Regions from separate parts of the Pectobacterium peruviense genome, predicted to be linked through region 2. Evidence: predicted binding sites of a transcription regulator. Region 2 holds the regulator's gene; each other region holds the start of a gene.
The links. The regulator CRP, encoded in region 2, controls carbon source genes, mostly activating them, when cyclic AMP is high. The targets are predictions, from matches to a motif close to ATGTGANNNNNNTCACAT.
Positions count from the first base shown of each region.

Region 1: the regulator CRP is predicted to act here: its motif matches at 3,193-3,210, upstream of DUT67_RS07465 (ABC-F family ATPase).
Region 3: the regulator CRP is predicted to act here: its motif matches at 2,663-2,680, upstream of DUT67_RS01680 (GntP family permease).

Region 1 covers NZ_CP161826.1:1,642,404-1,647,329, reverse strand. The annotation lists gene hutW (heme anaerobic degradation radical SAM methyltransferase ChuW/HutW) at 1-1,181, opposite strand, end outside; gene DUT67_RS07465 (ABC-F family ATPase) at 1,579-3,171, opposite strand; gene DUT67_RS07460 (PhzF family phenazine biosynthesis protein) at 3,289-4,185, shown strand; gene DUT67_RS07455 (GNAT family N-acetyltransferase) at 4,199-4,759, shown strand.
Region 2 covers NZ_CP161826.1:475,536-480,461, forward strand. The annotation lists gene DUT67_RS02115 (aspartate aminotransferase family protein) at 1-627, shown strand, start outside; one part of gene DUT67_RS02120 (IS3 family transposase) at 782-1,133, shown strand; one part of gene DUT67_RS02120 (IS3 family transposase) at 1,133-2,037, shown strand; gene crp (cAMP-activated global transcriptional regulator CRP) at 2,061-2,693, opposite strand; gene DUT67_RS02130 (OsmC family protein) at 3,069-3,476, shown strand; gene DUT67_RS02135 (phosphoribulokinase) at 3,585-4,454, opposite strand; gene DUT67_RS02140 (YheU family protein) at 4,579-4,815, opposite strand; gene DUT67_RS02145 (hydrolase) at 4,817-4,926, opposite strand, start outside.
Region 3 covers NZ_CP161826.1:360,717-365,642, forward strand. The annotation lists gene DUT67_RS01665 (pirin family protein) at 189-884, shown strand; gene gntR (gluconate operon transcriptional repressor GntR) at 1,050-2,045, shown strand; gene DUT67_RS01675 (gluconokinase) at 2,055-2,567, opposite strand; gene DUT67_RS01680 (GntP family permease) at 2,726-4,102, shown strand; gene DUT67_RS01685 (YhgN family NAAT transporter) at 4,442-4,926, opposite strand, start outside.

The DNA.
Region 1 (4,926 bases), 1.2 Mb from region 2:
TGCCACTGACTCAGCAATGGCTGAAGTTCACGGGCATGTTGGGTCAGTTGAGGCAGTTTGATGCGCCCAACCTCAATACCCGCCTGAAGCTGATGCTGCCAGCGCCCGGTGGAACTGGCTGGCGTCATCATCATGATCGGTTTTTGCCCCTGATCGATCTGCTGGTAATAGCGCTCCAGACTGCGTTCCATCATGTAAGCCTGTCCGTTTATATTGCCGCCTGCGCCACTTCCCATTGCCAGGCAGTCCGCGCCTTGCTTAATCAGTAAGTTGTACAGATTGCGTTCACGCGTAGTGCGTGCCCAGTGGCTATTGCTAAGCTGGTGCCAGCCAGCATCGGCCAGAAATGCCGCGCCAGTCCGGTAAAAGTCACGCCGAGCGACCACATCAGGCAGCGCAACACGCTGGTTTTCGGCCGCTTTCGCCAGCGGCGTTGTCGGTAACAGATTAAGTGCGTACAGATCGACGCCGTCTAACGGTAAATCGCTGACGATCGCCAGATCTTCGCGCCAGATTTCCGGCGTTTGTTCCGGCAAGCCGAACATCAGATCGCATACCACTGCGGCTCTGTCCCGCTCACACAGGCGTTCAAGAAAGCGGATTGACTGCTGTTTATCCGAGGTACGCGCCATACGCTGGCGAATACGGGTATCAAACGTCTGAATCCCAATGGAGAAACGGTTCGCGCCTGCATCCAGACAGGCATCGATTCGCTCATCATCAAAATCCATCGCCCGTCCTTCTACCGTGATTTCACAGTCCGGTGCTAAGGGCAGCGAAGTGCGAATCGCACGAATGATTTGCGACAGTTCATCAGCCGCCAGCGCCGTTGGCGTACCGCCGCCAAAGTAGACCGCGTGAATGGGTGCTGACTGATGTAGCGGGCTGTCCGCTTCCATCGCTAATTCTTGCAACAGATAGCGGGTGTAGGTCGCCGTGCTGTCATCACGCAGTTTGTTTTGGTAAAAACCGCAGAACGTGCAGTGCGTGGCGCAAAAAGGAATGTGCAGATAGAGCAGACGCTTACGCGCAGGTACACTCTGCTGCTTCAGCGTCTGCCAACCGGCTGGAATTTGTTCTGGTGAAAGTGGCACATGGTTGCGCCAAGGCATTGCCATACGTCGGGCGCTAAAAGGCTGCTCACCGGGCTCGGCATAATACGGCGTCAAATCGATGTTCATTAACGGCCCCCAAATAATCAATAAAATAAATTAAATGATAATTATTTTTATTTGGCAACCTGACGGAAGCGTAAATGAGTGGGCTGAATTTGAATGCCGAAGAATAACGACAGGAATTAACAAATTGCTTTCTTTTGTGCAAACTGAAAGCATGACAAGAGAAAGTCATTAGTTTTTTATTTCATGCAGTTACGATGACTATTTCTTTTCTTTTTTAACAATTTCGAAAAAAACACCGCGTTTATTAAAGTTCGTTAATTTGGGTAAAAAAACAGACAGGATAAGTGAATATTTCCGCTCAATGACGACATCGGCAAGAAGAGATAAAAAAGAGAGAGGAATTGAGAATACCCGTTCCCCGTCCTAAACAGTGGCTAGGACGGGAACGGTTTATGGCTTACTGAATACCCTGACTGCGCAGGTAATCTTCATAGTTACCGGTGAAATCGTTCACTTTATTTGGCGTCATTTCCAGAATACGGGTTGCCAGCGAGCTAACAAATTCACGGTCATGGGAAACGAACAGCAGCGTCCCTTCATACATTTCCAGCGCCATGTTCAGCGATTCAATCGATTCCATATCGAGGTGGTTGGTCGGTTCATCCATTACCAGAATATTCGGACGCTGCATCATCAGCTTACCGAACAGCATGCGACCCTTTTCACCACCGGATAAGACCTTCACTTTCTTCTTGATATCGTCCTGACTGAACAGCAAACGACCGAGCACGCTGCGTACGGCTTGTTCATCGTCTTTTTCTTGTTTCCACTGACTCATCCAGTCAAACACCGTCAGCGTCTCATCGAATTCGTATTCGTGATCCTGTGCGTAGTAACCAATTTGAGTATTTTCCGACCACTTAACGGTGCCGCTATCTGGTTTGAAATCACCGACCAGCGTTTTCAGCAATGTCGATTTACCCACACCGTTGGCACCCAAAATGGCGACTTTTTCACCCACTTCGATCATGAGACCCAGCTTGCTGAACAGCGGGCCGTTATCAAAACCTTTGGTCAACGCTTCAACTTCCAGCGCATTACGGAACAGTTTCTTATCCTGATCAAAACGGATAAACGGGTTTTGCCGGCTGGAGGCTTTCACTTCATCCAACTGAATTTTATCGATCTGGCGCGCGCGCGATGTCGCCTGTTTGGATTTAGAGGCATTGGCGCTAAAGCGGCTAACGAACGATTGCAGTTCGGAAATCTGTGCTTTCTTCTTGGCGTTATCAGACAGTAAACGCTCGCGAGCCTGCGTCGCCGCCGTCATGTATTCATCATAGTTACCCGGATAAACACGCAGCTCGCCGTAGTCCAGATCCGCCATGTGTGTACAGACCATATTCAGGAAGTGACGGTCATGCGAGATAATGATCATGGTGCTGTTACGCTCATTCAGCACCTGCTCCAACCAGCGGATAGTATCGATATCCAGGTTGTTGGTCGGTTCGTCGAGCAGCAGGATTTCGGGATCGGAAAACAGTGCCTGTGCCAACAAAACACGCAGTTTCCAACCGGGAGCAATTTCGCTCATCAAGCCATAGTGCTGATCAACAGGAATCCCCACGCCCAGCAACAGTTCGCCCGCGCGTGATTCTGCGCTGTAGCCATCCATCTCACCGTATTCCACTTCCAGATCGGCCACTTTATAGCCGTCGGCTTCGCTCATTTCAGCCAATGAGTAGATACGGTCGCGTTCTTCTTTTACCGCCCACAGCTCGCCGTGGCCCATGATAACGGTATCCAGCACACTGTATTTTTCAAACGCGAACTGATCCTGACGCAGTTTACCCAGACGTTCATTGGGATCGAGGAAGACGTTACCGCCACTCGGCACCAGGTCACCGCCGAGAATCTTCATAAAGGTAGATTTACCGCAGCCATTCGCGCCGATCAAACCGTAACGGTTGCCGCCGCCAAATTTAACGGAGATGTTTTCAAACAACGGCTTGCTGCCGAACTGCATGGTGATATTGTTGGTACTTAACACAGCACTTATACTCGAGTCGGAATGTGATTTGGCGCGCATTATGCCACAAGCGCGCGATAGGATCGCGGTTAGTTTTGAGTAATATTTAATCGATAGCGCATACAGGAGAGAAATGCGATGCCTATAGTACGTCGTTTCAAACAGGTCGATGTTTTCACCCAGCAGCCTTTCAAGGGCAATCCGCTTGCCGTCATTATGGAAGCGAATGGGTTAACCGATGAGCAAATGCAAGATATCGCCCGCTGGACAAACCTGTCAGAAACCACGTTTGTTCTGCCAGCCACCGATCCTTTAGCGGATTATCATGTGCGCATTTTTACGCCAGAATCAGAAATCCCGTTTGCTGGTCACCCCACGCTAGGCACCGCTCACGCCCTGCTGGAAGAAGGATTGCGTCCTAAATCTCCGGGGCAGTTGATACAACAATGTGGCATTGGTTTGGTTCCAATCAACATCGGTGATGATGAGAGCCTCGCTTTTCACGCACCACAGGCCACCATCGTTCCGTTTGGCGATGAGCACATGCCGCTAATGGAAAAAGCGCTGGGCATTACCAACCTTGGTGCTACCTGCATCGATAACCGCTATCCACCTGCTGCCGTACACATGGGCATTCGCTGGCTGGTGATTCGTGTAGACAGTGCTGACACCTGTCTGAACATCATACCGGATGCAGAAGCGCTCGCCGCAGTGGAAAACCTCAGCCAGACCAACGGCATCGCCATCTATGGCCCACACGATGGGGCGACGCCTGCTGATTATGAAGTTCGCACGTTCTACATTGAACGCGGCCATCTTAAAGAAGATCCCGTTACGGGCAGCGCCAATGCCTGTCTGGCAGCGTTGCTTCGTCAGCATCACTCAATGAATAATATCGACGCACCGCTCAGTTATCTTGTGCGACAAGGCACGATGCTGCAACGTGACGGCCGAATTACCGTGACTTATCTGAACGATGAACCTTGGATCGGCGGGCACAGCGTCACGATCGTTGATGGAACGTTGCAGCGTTAAAAGGAGGGGCTTTATGGAACCGTTATCTACAGATACGTTATTTGGAGACAAGCTGTATGAGCTACGCCATCAGCCCCATCTGCGCCTAACGATACAGGAAGAGAGCGACGCTGAGGCGCTCTTTACCTTGATTCAGCAGGAAAAACCACGTCTACGGCGAACGTTGCCTTGGCCGGATTCCGTCAAAAGCGTCGATGACACGCGAGAAACCATTCGCGGCAACAGAAAGACGTTCTTCGACAAAACGTCCGCGGTATACGTCATCCGCTGGGACGATGCGCTGGCAGGCATCGTTTCCTTCAACACGATCCAAAATAAAGAAGGCGTCATCGGCTACTGGCTCGCCGAAGAATTTGAAGGTAAAGGCATTATTTCTCAGGCCGTCAGTACGCTGATAGCAGCCTATACCGATGCAAACCTCGTTGAGCGCTGCTTCATCAAAGTCTCAACCGCCAACACGCGTAGCAACGCCGTCGCCCAACGACTCGGCTTCCTTTTTCATCACACAGAGGAAGATGCGGAGCAGATTGGCGAGCAGTGGTTCGATCACCATATTTATCACTATTCCGGCTGACACGGGCTCGTAGTGTATCCTCTCACCTGATTCGCGGTGCTATCGGGCGCGCATCAGGTTCTCTTCACACCTCCGTGCATTTCATTTACTCACTCGTTATATTTTTGTGACTAACATCACAAAAATGTTGAAATCCAATTTCATCTCCGCTAACATTAAAAACGTGA
Region 2 (4,926 bases):
ATTACACCCGCGACGCCTGAGTTTTTACAGGGCGTTCGTGATTTGTGCGATCAACATAAAGCGCTGCTGGTGTTTGATGAAGTGCAGAGCGGGATGGGGCGTACCGGTAAATTATTCAGCTATATGCACTATGGTATTACGCCGGATATCCTGACAACGGCTAAAGCGTTGGGCGGTGGTTTCCCTATTAGTGCGATGCTGACGACGGAAGAGATCGCATCAGTCATGACCGTTGGGGTACACGGTACCACCTATGGCGGCAATCCTCTGGCCTGTGCGGTGGCGGAAGCCGCGCTGGATGTCATCAACACGCCAGAAGTATTGTCTGGTGTCGCGGATCGTCACGATCGTTTTATCAGTGAACTTGATAAAATCAACCAGCAGTATGGTGTATTTGATCAGGTTCGCGGTATGGGGCTTTTGCTGGGGGCTGAGCTGAAACCTCAATGGCATGGCCGTGCGGGCGAGTTCTTGGCTGCTGCAACGGCTCAGGGGCTGATGGTGTTGATGGCAGGGCCGAACGTGATCCGCTTTGTACCGTCTTTGATCATTGATGAAGATGATATCGCGCAGGGGATGGATAAATTCGCCAAAGCCGTCGCTCAAGTGGTTAACGCAGCACACTGATTACGCTCTCAACATCGCTTGCGACTTCCCGTTAGGTGGCGAGCAGGAAGCTCGGCATAAAAAAAGCGTGAGGCCGAGGCTTCACGCTTTTTTATTGGTAGTGATCCGTCCTGAATAGCGTTGACACGTCCCTGACTTAAATACGGAGAACGTGATGATGACTGAGTTCAAACGTACCCAACGTGATTATCCTCTATCCTTTAAAATAGCCGTCGTTGAACAGGTCGAAAAAGGCGAGATGACCTATAAACAGGCCCAGCAGCGATATGGCATTCAGGGGCGCTCCACCGTTCTTGTCTGGCTGCGTAAATATGGCCAGCTTGACTGGAGTCCCGGACTTCCTGACCTGATGAAAAGGAAACTGCTTGTGGCTCAGACAAATACCCCACTTACACCCGAGCAAAGAATCAAAGAACTTGAAGAGCAGCTTAAGCTGGCGAATCAGAAAGCTGAGTTTTTTGAATCTGTTATCAACGTCCTGAAAAATGATTACGGGGTAAGTGTCGTAAAAAAGCGGCCCGGCAAGTCCTTGCGCAGAGTCAGGCCCCAAAAGTCACCGTGACACGCGCATGCCAGCTCCTGGGGCACAGCAGACAGGCATGGTACCAGCATAATGCAAGGTGCAATAAACGACATGAACACAATAGTCAGGTTCTTGATTTTATTGCCCGAGTTCGGTGCCGTCAGCCACGTATAGGCACACGCAAACTCCACTCTCTGTTGAACCGTCAGGCAGGTGAAACACTCAATATCGGGCGTGACCGCCTGTTTAGCCTACTGGGTAAACACCGGCTTCTGGTACCCGTAAAGCGGGCATACCACAAAACGACCAACAGCCATCATCGTTTTTACCGGCATCCGAACTTGCTGAAGTCTGGCCCCGAACAGGTTACTGTCCTTCAGCCGGAGCAAGTCTGGGTCGCCGATATTACTTATCTACCAGTACGCAGTGGCACGGTCTATCTGAGTTTGGTCACGGATGCCTGTTCCAGAAAAATCATGGGTTACCATGTAGGGGATAATCTGCAAACTGAAAATGTGGTAAAAGCCTTCAAACGTGCGTTACGACAAAGAAAAACAAAAGGGCCGTTGATACACCACTCTGACAGAGGGCTACAATACTGTTCAGCGCTTTACCAGTCGGTACATGAGAGAAATGGGATAACCTGTTCAATGACAGATGGTTATGACTGCTATCAGAATGCGCTGGCTGAACGGATAAACGGCATCCTGAAAAATGAGTTTTTACTCTCTCGCCCAGCTAATCTGGCACAAGCGAGGAAAATGGTAAAAGAATCTGTGGCGATTTATAACCATGAGCGGCCACATCAGGCCCTGAAATACAAAACGCCCGATGAGGTTCATCAGGCGTTTTACAGGCAGAAAACTGTCAACCCATATCAGGACTAGTCATAGGGTACCGCGACAAGGGTTTAGCGAGTGCCGTAAACGACGATCGTTTTACCGTGCGCAGAGATCAGATTCTGGTCTTCTAACATTTTCAGAATGCGGCCCACGGTTTCACGCGAGCAGCCAACGATTTGCCCAATTTCCTGACGGGTAATTTTAATTTGCATGCCATCTGGATGCGTCATGGCATCAGGTTGTTTGGCCAGGTTGAGTAAGGTTTGGGCGATACGGCCGGTCACATCAAGGAAGGCGAGATTGCCGACTTTTTCTGAAGTAACCTGAAGTCTGTTTGCCATTTGCGCAGACAAGCGCATGAGGATATCCGGGTTAACCTGAATGAGCTGGCGGAATTTTTTATAGGAAATTTCAGCCACTTCACAGGCGGTTTTTGCCCGAACCCAGGCACTGCGTTCCTGACCTTCTTCAAACAGGCCGAGCTCACCAATAAAATCGCCCTGATTGAGGTAGGAAAGAATCATTTCCTTGCCTTCTTCATCTTTGATTAGCACTGCTACAGAGCCTTTCACGATGTAGTAAAGCGTTTCTGCTTTTTCACCTTGGTGAATCAGCGTGCTCTTCGATGGATACTTGTGAATATGACAATGGGAAAGGAACCATTCGAGAGTTGGGTCTGTCTGCGGTTTGCCGAGAACCATTCGCTATCATCCTCTGTTGTAATTCACTGCGCAAATTACAGGGGTCAGAGTTCCCTGTACGGCGTGTTTAACTGCTAAAAAAAATAAAATTCAGTCTAGGCAGAATGACGTCAGGGAATATACTGGAACCACTGTACCCTTGGTTTTTCGGTTGCTGCTTTGCCGCACCGTAAACGTGGCTGGGTATTTCTGGCTACGTCATCATCTTCTTCGTTTCTGGGTTTGTCCAGAAAAGGTCTATTCTATTTTCGTTTTAACACAGCTTTAAGGATGTGTCTTGTGTTGTCTCGCTTCAGCATGACAAAGCTCTGATTAACGCTGGTTTTTGTACAGTAACGGTATAAATTTTCAAAAAATTTTTAGTGGAGAGGCATCATGCAGGCTCGGGTAAAATGGGTTGAAGGCTTAACGTTTTTGGGCGAATCCTCATCGGGACATCAGGTATTGATGGACGGTAATTCTGGCGATAAAGCGCCCAGTCCGATGGAAATGGTGTTGATGTCCGTAGGGGGATGCAGCGCAATTGATGTGGTATCGATTCTGCAAAAGGGCCGTAATGATGTGGCGGATTGTGAGGTGAAATTAACCTCAGAGCGTCGGTCTGAAGCACCGCGCTTATTTACCCATATCAATCTGCATTTTATTGTGACGGGGAAAGGGCTGACCGATAAAGCCGTCGAACGTGCCGTCGAGCTGTCAGCGGAAAAATACTGTTCTGTGGCATTGATGCTGGGTAAAGCCGTTGAGGTGACACACAGTCACGAAATTAGAGTACTGCCATAATTCCTTTCTCTGAGCACTAATTCTGGTTACTTAAGCCCATTATTAGGGGAAACACAGGGGGGCCCGTAGAGAGGCCTCACCCTGTGGTCTCCGCGTGTATCTCGATGCTTATTCTATCGTTTTCCCTTCGATTAACCGCTGCACCAGCGGTGCCATGATTAATTCCATTGCCAGCCCCATTTTCCCGCCGGGAACGACCAACGTGTTGATGTGGGAGATAAACGAGCCCTGCAACATGGCGAGCAGATAGGGATAATCAATATTATCCAATCCCTGAAAGTGGATGACGACGAAGCTTTCATCCAGTGAGGGGATCGACTTGGCAGCAAACGGGTTGGAGGTATCCACGGTGGGTACGCGCTGGAAGTTGATATGGGTGCGAGAGAACTGCGGCGTGATATAGGTGATGTAGTCTTCCATGGAGCGGACAACGGAATCCATGACCGCTTCACGCGAGTGGCCGCGCTCATTGACGTCACGGATCAGCTTTTGTATCCACTCCAGGTTGACGATCGGCACCACACCGACGAGCAAATCGACATGCTGTGCCACATCATTTTGTTCGGTGACTACGCCGCCGTGCAGTCCTTCATAGAATAGGATGTCGGTAGGTTCTGGCATCGGTTCCCACGGTGTGAACGTCCCAGGAACCTGGTTATAGGGAATCGCTTCATCATAGGTATGAAGGTATTTACGCGTCTGACCACACCCATGTAGGCCATATTCAATAAACGACTGTTCCAGCAGGCTGAAATCATTCGCTTCTGGGCCGAAGTAGCTGATGTGGCGTCCTAAATCACGCGCTTTGCGGATTGCCATATCCATTTCCGGGCGGGTATAGCGGTGAAAGCTGTCACCTTCCAACTGGGCTGCGCGTAGGTCGAACTGTTGGAATATCTTACGGAAGGCCAGACTGGTGGTCGTGGTTCCCGCTCCGCTGGAGCCCGTAACCGCAATAATCGGATGTTGATGTGACATAAGGCGCGTGACTCCGTGATCTCGATGCCCGCATAGACTGAAAGCCTGCGCGCATTCTCAAAAATGACGTAATTGTTCCCATTGTTAGCATGTTTGACGCGTTCTTTCACGTCTTTCGCCATGCTCAATAAGGGGCATGTCCACCGGCATTGAGCTGACCGCGCGGCATAATGTTTAGCGTTTCATGTAACTCAGACCACACCAAAACGACTTCGCCGGATTGGAGCTGACTGCGGATATCTTCGACTTTCTGCGCCAGCGAGCGCTCCTGTTCGCCGTAATCGGTGCCTTCGCGCAGCACGAAAGATTCGATGATGTTATCCAGCGTTTCTGGATCGAGCTGTTGCCAGGGAATTATCACGCTATGTTTCCTGAGTAAAAATTGTTTCTGAATAAAAAGAACCGGTGGCGTGGTCCAAAAATGGACTAAGCCAATTGGGAATGCGCTGTTCCAGCCACATTTCCGGTTTCA
Region 3 (4,926 bases), 110 kb from region 2:
ATCTTTGGTTCCGTGCGAAATTGTTCCATATACAATTTTTCCATACAAATGAATGAGTGTGTGTTGTACCCCATTCCCCAATGCAGCATCCCGTTCTGATTTTTCGAACAGAGCGGTGAGTTTTTTGCGCTATCTTATTTTCCGCTGCCCGTTACACTTTCCTTATCAGAAACGCAGGAGGAAAGAACATGATCTATTTACGTCAAGCGCAAGATCGCGGACATGCTAATCACGGCTGGCTCGACAGCTGGCATACATTCTCATTCGCCGATTATTACGATCCTGATTTTATGGGATTCTCAGCACTGCGCGTTATTAACGAAGACTTTATCGAAGGTGGTCAGGGCTTTGGCACGCACCCGCATAAAGATATGGAAATTCTGACCTATGTTTTATCCGGTGCGGTTGAGCATCAGGACAGCATGGGAAATAAAGAGCAGGTGCCAGCGGGCGAATTCCAGATTATGAGCGCGGGAACGGGCATTCGTCACTCTGAGTACAATGCCAGCAAGGATGAACAGTTGCACCTGTATCAAATCTGGATTATCCCGGAAAAAACCGGGCTGACGCCGCGCTACGAGCAGAAGCGTTTTGATGTGCTTCAAGGTCGCCAACTGGTGCTCTCTCCAGATGCGCGTGAAGGCTCTCTGAAAGTCTTTCAGGACATGACGCTGTGGCGCTGGGCGCTGAAAGCGCAGGAACAGGCGGAGTATCAGATTCCGGCCGATCGTCGCGTTTGGGTTCAAGTGGTGCGTGGTAGTGTAGAGATTAACGGCCAGAAAGCCGAAACCAGTGATGCATTTGCGGTCTGGGATGAAACGGCTATTTCCGTACACGCCAGCGAAGACAGTGAAATTCTGTTGTTTGATTTACCGCCGGTATAACGACGGCGAAGGAATAACGGATAAGCCCGCGTAGGAAAGAACGCGGGCTTTTTATTCTCTTAAAAGCTTCACGCTATCCTTTAGATTCTGTCCCTTTGCCTTTACTTTCTTTACGTTTTTTTTGCTAGACTTAGGGCACTGTTTTTCAGACGCTTTTAGTCGATGATGAAGAAAAAAAGACCCGTTCTCCAGGATGTTGCCGATCGCGTTGGGATTACCAAAATGACGGTAAGCCGCTATTTGCGTAATCCCGCTCAGGTGTCAGCCGCGTTGCAGGAAAAGATCGCCATTGCGTTGGATGAGCTGGGCTACATCCCTAATCTCGCACCCAATATGCTCGCCAGCTCGACCAGTCGGGCGATTGGCGTACTGCTGCCATCATTAACCAATCAGGTTTTCGCCGAGGTACTGCGTGGGATTGAACGCACGGCAGAAGCGCACGGTTACCAGACCATGCTGGCGCACTATGGCTACCATCCTGACAAAGAAGAGCAGCGTCTGACCTCACTGCTGTCGTATCACATTGACGGGCTTATTCTGGCTGAGCGCACCCACACGCCGCGAACGCGTCAGATGCTGGACGTCGCCGGTATTCCGGTGGTGGAGCTGATGGATTCCGTTTCACCCTGTCTGGATATGGCTGTCGGATTTGATAACGTCGAAGCCGCGCGACAGATGACGTTGCGTATGGTCGCACTGGGGCATCGTCATATTGTCTATCTCGGCGCGCGACAGGATGAGCGTACGATTATGCGCTGTCGCGGCTACGAGCAGGCGATGTGGGAAAGCAATCTCAAAAGTTATTGCGTGATGAGTGAGCGGGCCTCTTCCTATTCACTTGGCGGTGAGCTACTGCGGCAGACGCAGGCGGAATACCCGCAGGTCGATAGCGTGTTTTGCACCAATGACGACTTAGCCGTCGGCGCGATGTTTGAATGCCAGCGGCAGGGGCTACGCGTGCCGGAAGACATCGGCGTCGCTGGTTTCCACGGGCACGATATCGGGCAGGCGATGGTGCCGAAGCTGGCTAGCGTACTGACGCCGCGTGAACACATGGGACGCGTCGGCACCGAGCGCCTGCTGGCCCGCCTGCGAGGCGAGCCGGTGGAGCTGGAAATGGTCGATGTCGGCTTTACCGTGCTGGACGGCGAAAGCCTCTAAGCCTTGGCGTTAGCCTGCTGCGCGCAGTGCTTCAACGCAGCGCTGCACCACATCTTCTCGAGTGCCGTCAATATCGACCTTCAGGACATCCGGCTCATCGCTGCCCGGTTCTTCCAGCGCATCGAACTGGCTTTTCAGCAGGTCTGTCGGCATGAAGTGTCCTGCTCTGGCTTTGTGACGCTCCAGAACCAGTTCAAAGCTGCCTTTCAAATAGATAAACACCATCTTTTCGTTCCCTTCGCGCAGGCGGTCGCGGTAGCGCTTTTTCAGCGCGGAACAGACGATGATGCCAGTCTCGTTTTTGTGCGCCAGGCTGTAGGCGACATCGCTGAGCCGCTCCAGCCACGGTGCGCGGTCGTCATCATTCAACGGCGTACCGCTGCCCATTTTCTGGATATTGGCGCGCGGGTGCAGATCGTCGCCATCAATAAATTTTGCCTGAATGGCGCGGCCAAGTTCAGCGCCAACTGAGGATTTTCCACTGCCTGATACGCCCATCAGAATAATGCTTCGACCTGACATAATTTGATCTCTATCGCAAACTGTAAATTAAATGATACTTAATGGTTCCAGACTTTAACATGTTACCCGTATCATGTTACCGGTATCAAATGATGATGTGATACACCTCACAAACAATCAGCCAATCCAGACTGGGTGCCCTAAAGAGATTATTAACGATGACAGAAATAACATCCGCTTATAGCGCCAGTGTGCTATTAACCATTGCCGCAGGTTCGGTCGCACTGTTACTGGTGCTGATTATGCGCTTCCGTGTCCACGCATTCCTAGCGTTGACGCTGGTGAGTTTGATCACGGCGCTGGCGACAAAAACGCCTTTCGAGAAACTCGTTCCTACGTTGCTCAGTGGTTTCGGCAGCACGTTGGCATCTGTTGCCCTGTTGGTTGGTCTGGGGGCAATGATTGGCCGCCTGTTGGAAGTTACCGGTGGTGCGAATGTGCTGGCGGATACGCTAATTAATAAATTTGGTGAGAAACGCGCGCCTTTCGCGCTGGGTCTTGCCTCTCTGCTGTTCGGCTTCCCGATCTTTTTCGACGCTGGGCTGATCGTGATGTTGCCGATTATTTTCAGCGTGGCGAAACGCTTTGGCGGTTCAACGTTGACCTATGCGTTCCCAGCGGCGGGTGCCTTTGCCGTTATGCACGCCTTGCTGCCGCCACATCCCGGCCCGGTTGCTGCCAGTGAATTGCTGGGTGCCAACATTGGTCTGCTGGTGTTGGTGGGTGCCGTGATTGCTTTCCCCACCTGGTATTTTGGCGGTTATCTGTTCGGCCTGTGGGCGGGTAAAAAATTCCATTTACCGTTGCCGTCAACCTTCCTGACTGAAGTCAAAGCGGATGAGCAGCATACGCCGCCTCCGTTCAGTGTGGTGATGTGGGTGCTGTTGCTGCCGCTGATCCTGATTTTCCTCGATACGGGATTGAACACCCTGACGGTAATGGGCGTCATCAGTGGTGATAGCAGTCTGGTGCAGTTCCTGCGAATGCTGGGGAAAACGCCGGTTGCGCTGCTGATTACCGTCTTGTTTGCCATGATTATGTTTAGCGGCCAGCATAGCCGTAGACACCTTGAGAAGATCTGTGAAGGCGCACTGGGGCCAGTTTGCTCGATTATTTTGGTAACCGGTGCGGGCGGTATGTTCGGTGGTGTTCTACGTTCTAGCGGTATTGGCGACGCGCTGTCTGGCGTGTTGGCAGATACCGGTATGCCAGTGATTGTGGCCGCGTTTGTGGTCTCTGCGGCACTGCGTGTCGCGCAGGGCTCGGCAACGGTGGCATTGACGACCACAGCGGCGCTGATGGCGCCTGCGGTTGCGGCGACCCCTGGCCTGAGCCAGTTCGATCTCTGCTTTATTGTGGTGGCGATTGCGGGTGGTGCGACCGTGCTGTCGCATGTGAATGACTCAGGCTTCTGGCTGGTTGGCCGTTTCCTCGAAATGGATGAGAAAACGACTCTGAAAACCTGGACGGTGATGGAAACGCTGCTCGGCACCATCGCGTTCCTGATCGCGTTAGTGGGGAGTATTTTCCTCTAATGTGTTTAACCCTCCTTGTACAAGGGAAGGGTTTGACATTAATCCGGCGTAAAAATTATGCAGCGGTGATCATGAGCACCGAGTGAGCGACAGGACGTCGCGAAAGCCAGTGCCGCGTATGGAACGCGTCACTGGCGGCTCGAAGGGGGGTCATGAACGCCGATGGCACCGCGTAGCGGTATGATTTAGCCGGAAGCCTGGGTTCGCAGGGCGGCGGCGACTGAGCGCCCTGCGTCGGGCGCGTGCTACGGGGTAGCATGGAAATTGCGGTATTATCGCGCACGAAACCGTCTCTTAGTCGGCATAAAAATGTGACTAAGACACTGGGGGTAACGACGCCTATAACTTCATATAAGCACGTATGCCGTCGAGGAACATCTGCGTCGATAGCATCACCAGAATCAGGCCCATCAATTTCTCCAGCGCGCTCACGCCTTTCTCACCCAGCAACCGCAAGAACAAATCAGACATCAGCAGGATGATGAAAGAGATCGTCCAGGCGATAAACAGCGCCAGCGTCAGGTGAGATAACTGATTGGGATACTGGTGGGAAAGCAGCATCAGCGCTGCCAGAATCGACGGCCCCGCCACCAGTGGAATCGCCATTGGCACCAGAAACGGTTCTTCTCCGGCTGGCAATCCGCTGCTGTTGCCTTCCTGCGAGGGAAAAATCATCCGAATCGCGATGAGGAACAGCACGATACCGCCGGAAATAGACACGGTTTCGGTGCGCAGATTCAGGAACGCCAGAATGTGTTCACCGGCGAACAGGAAAATCAGCATTAGCCCGAGTGCAATCAGCATTTCGCGGATCAGAACCACAC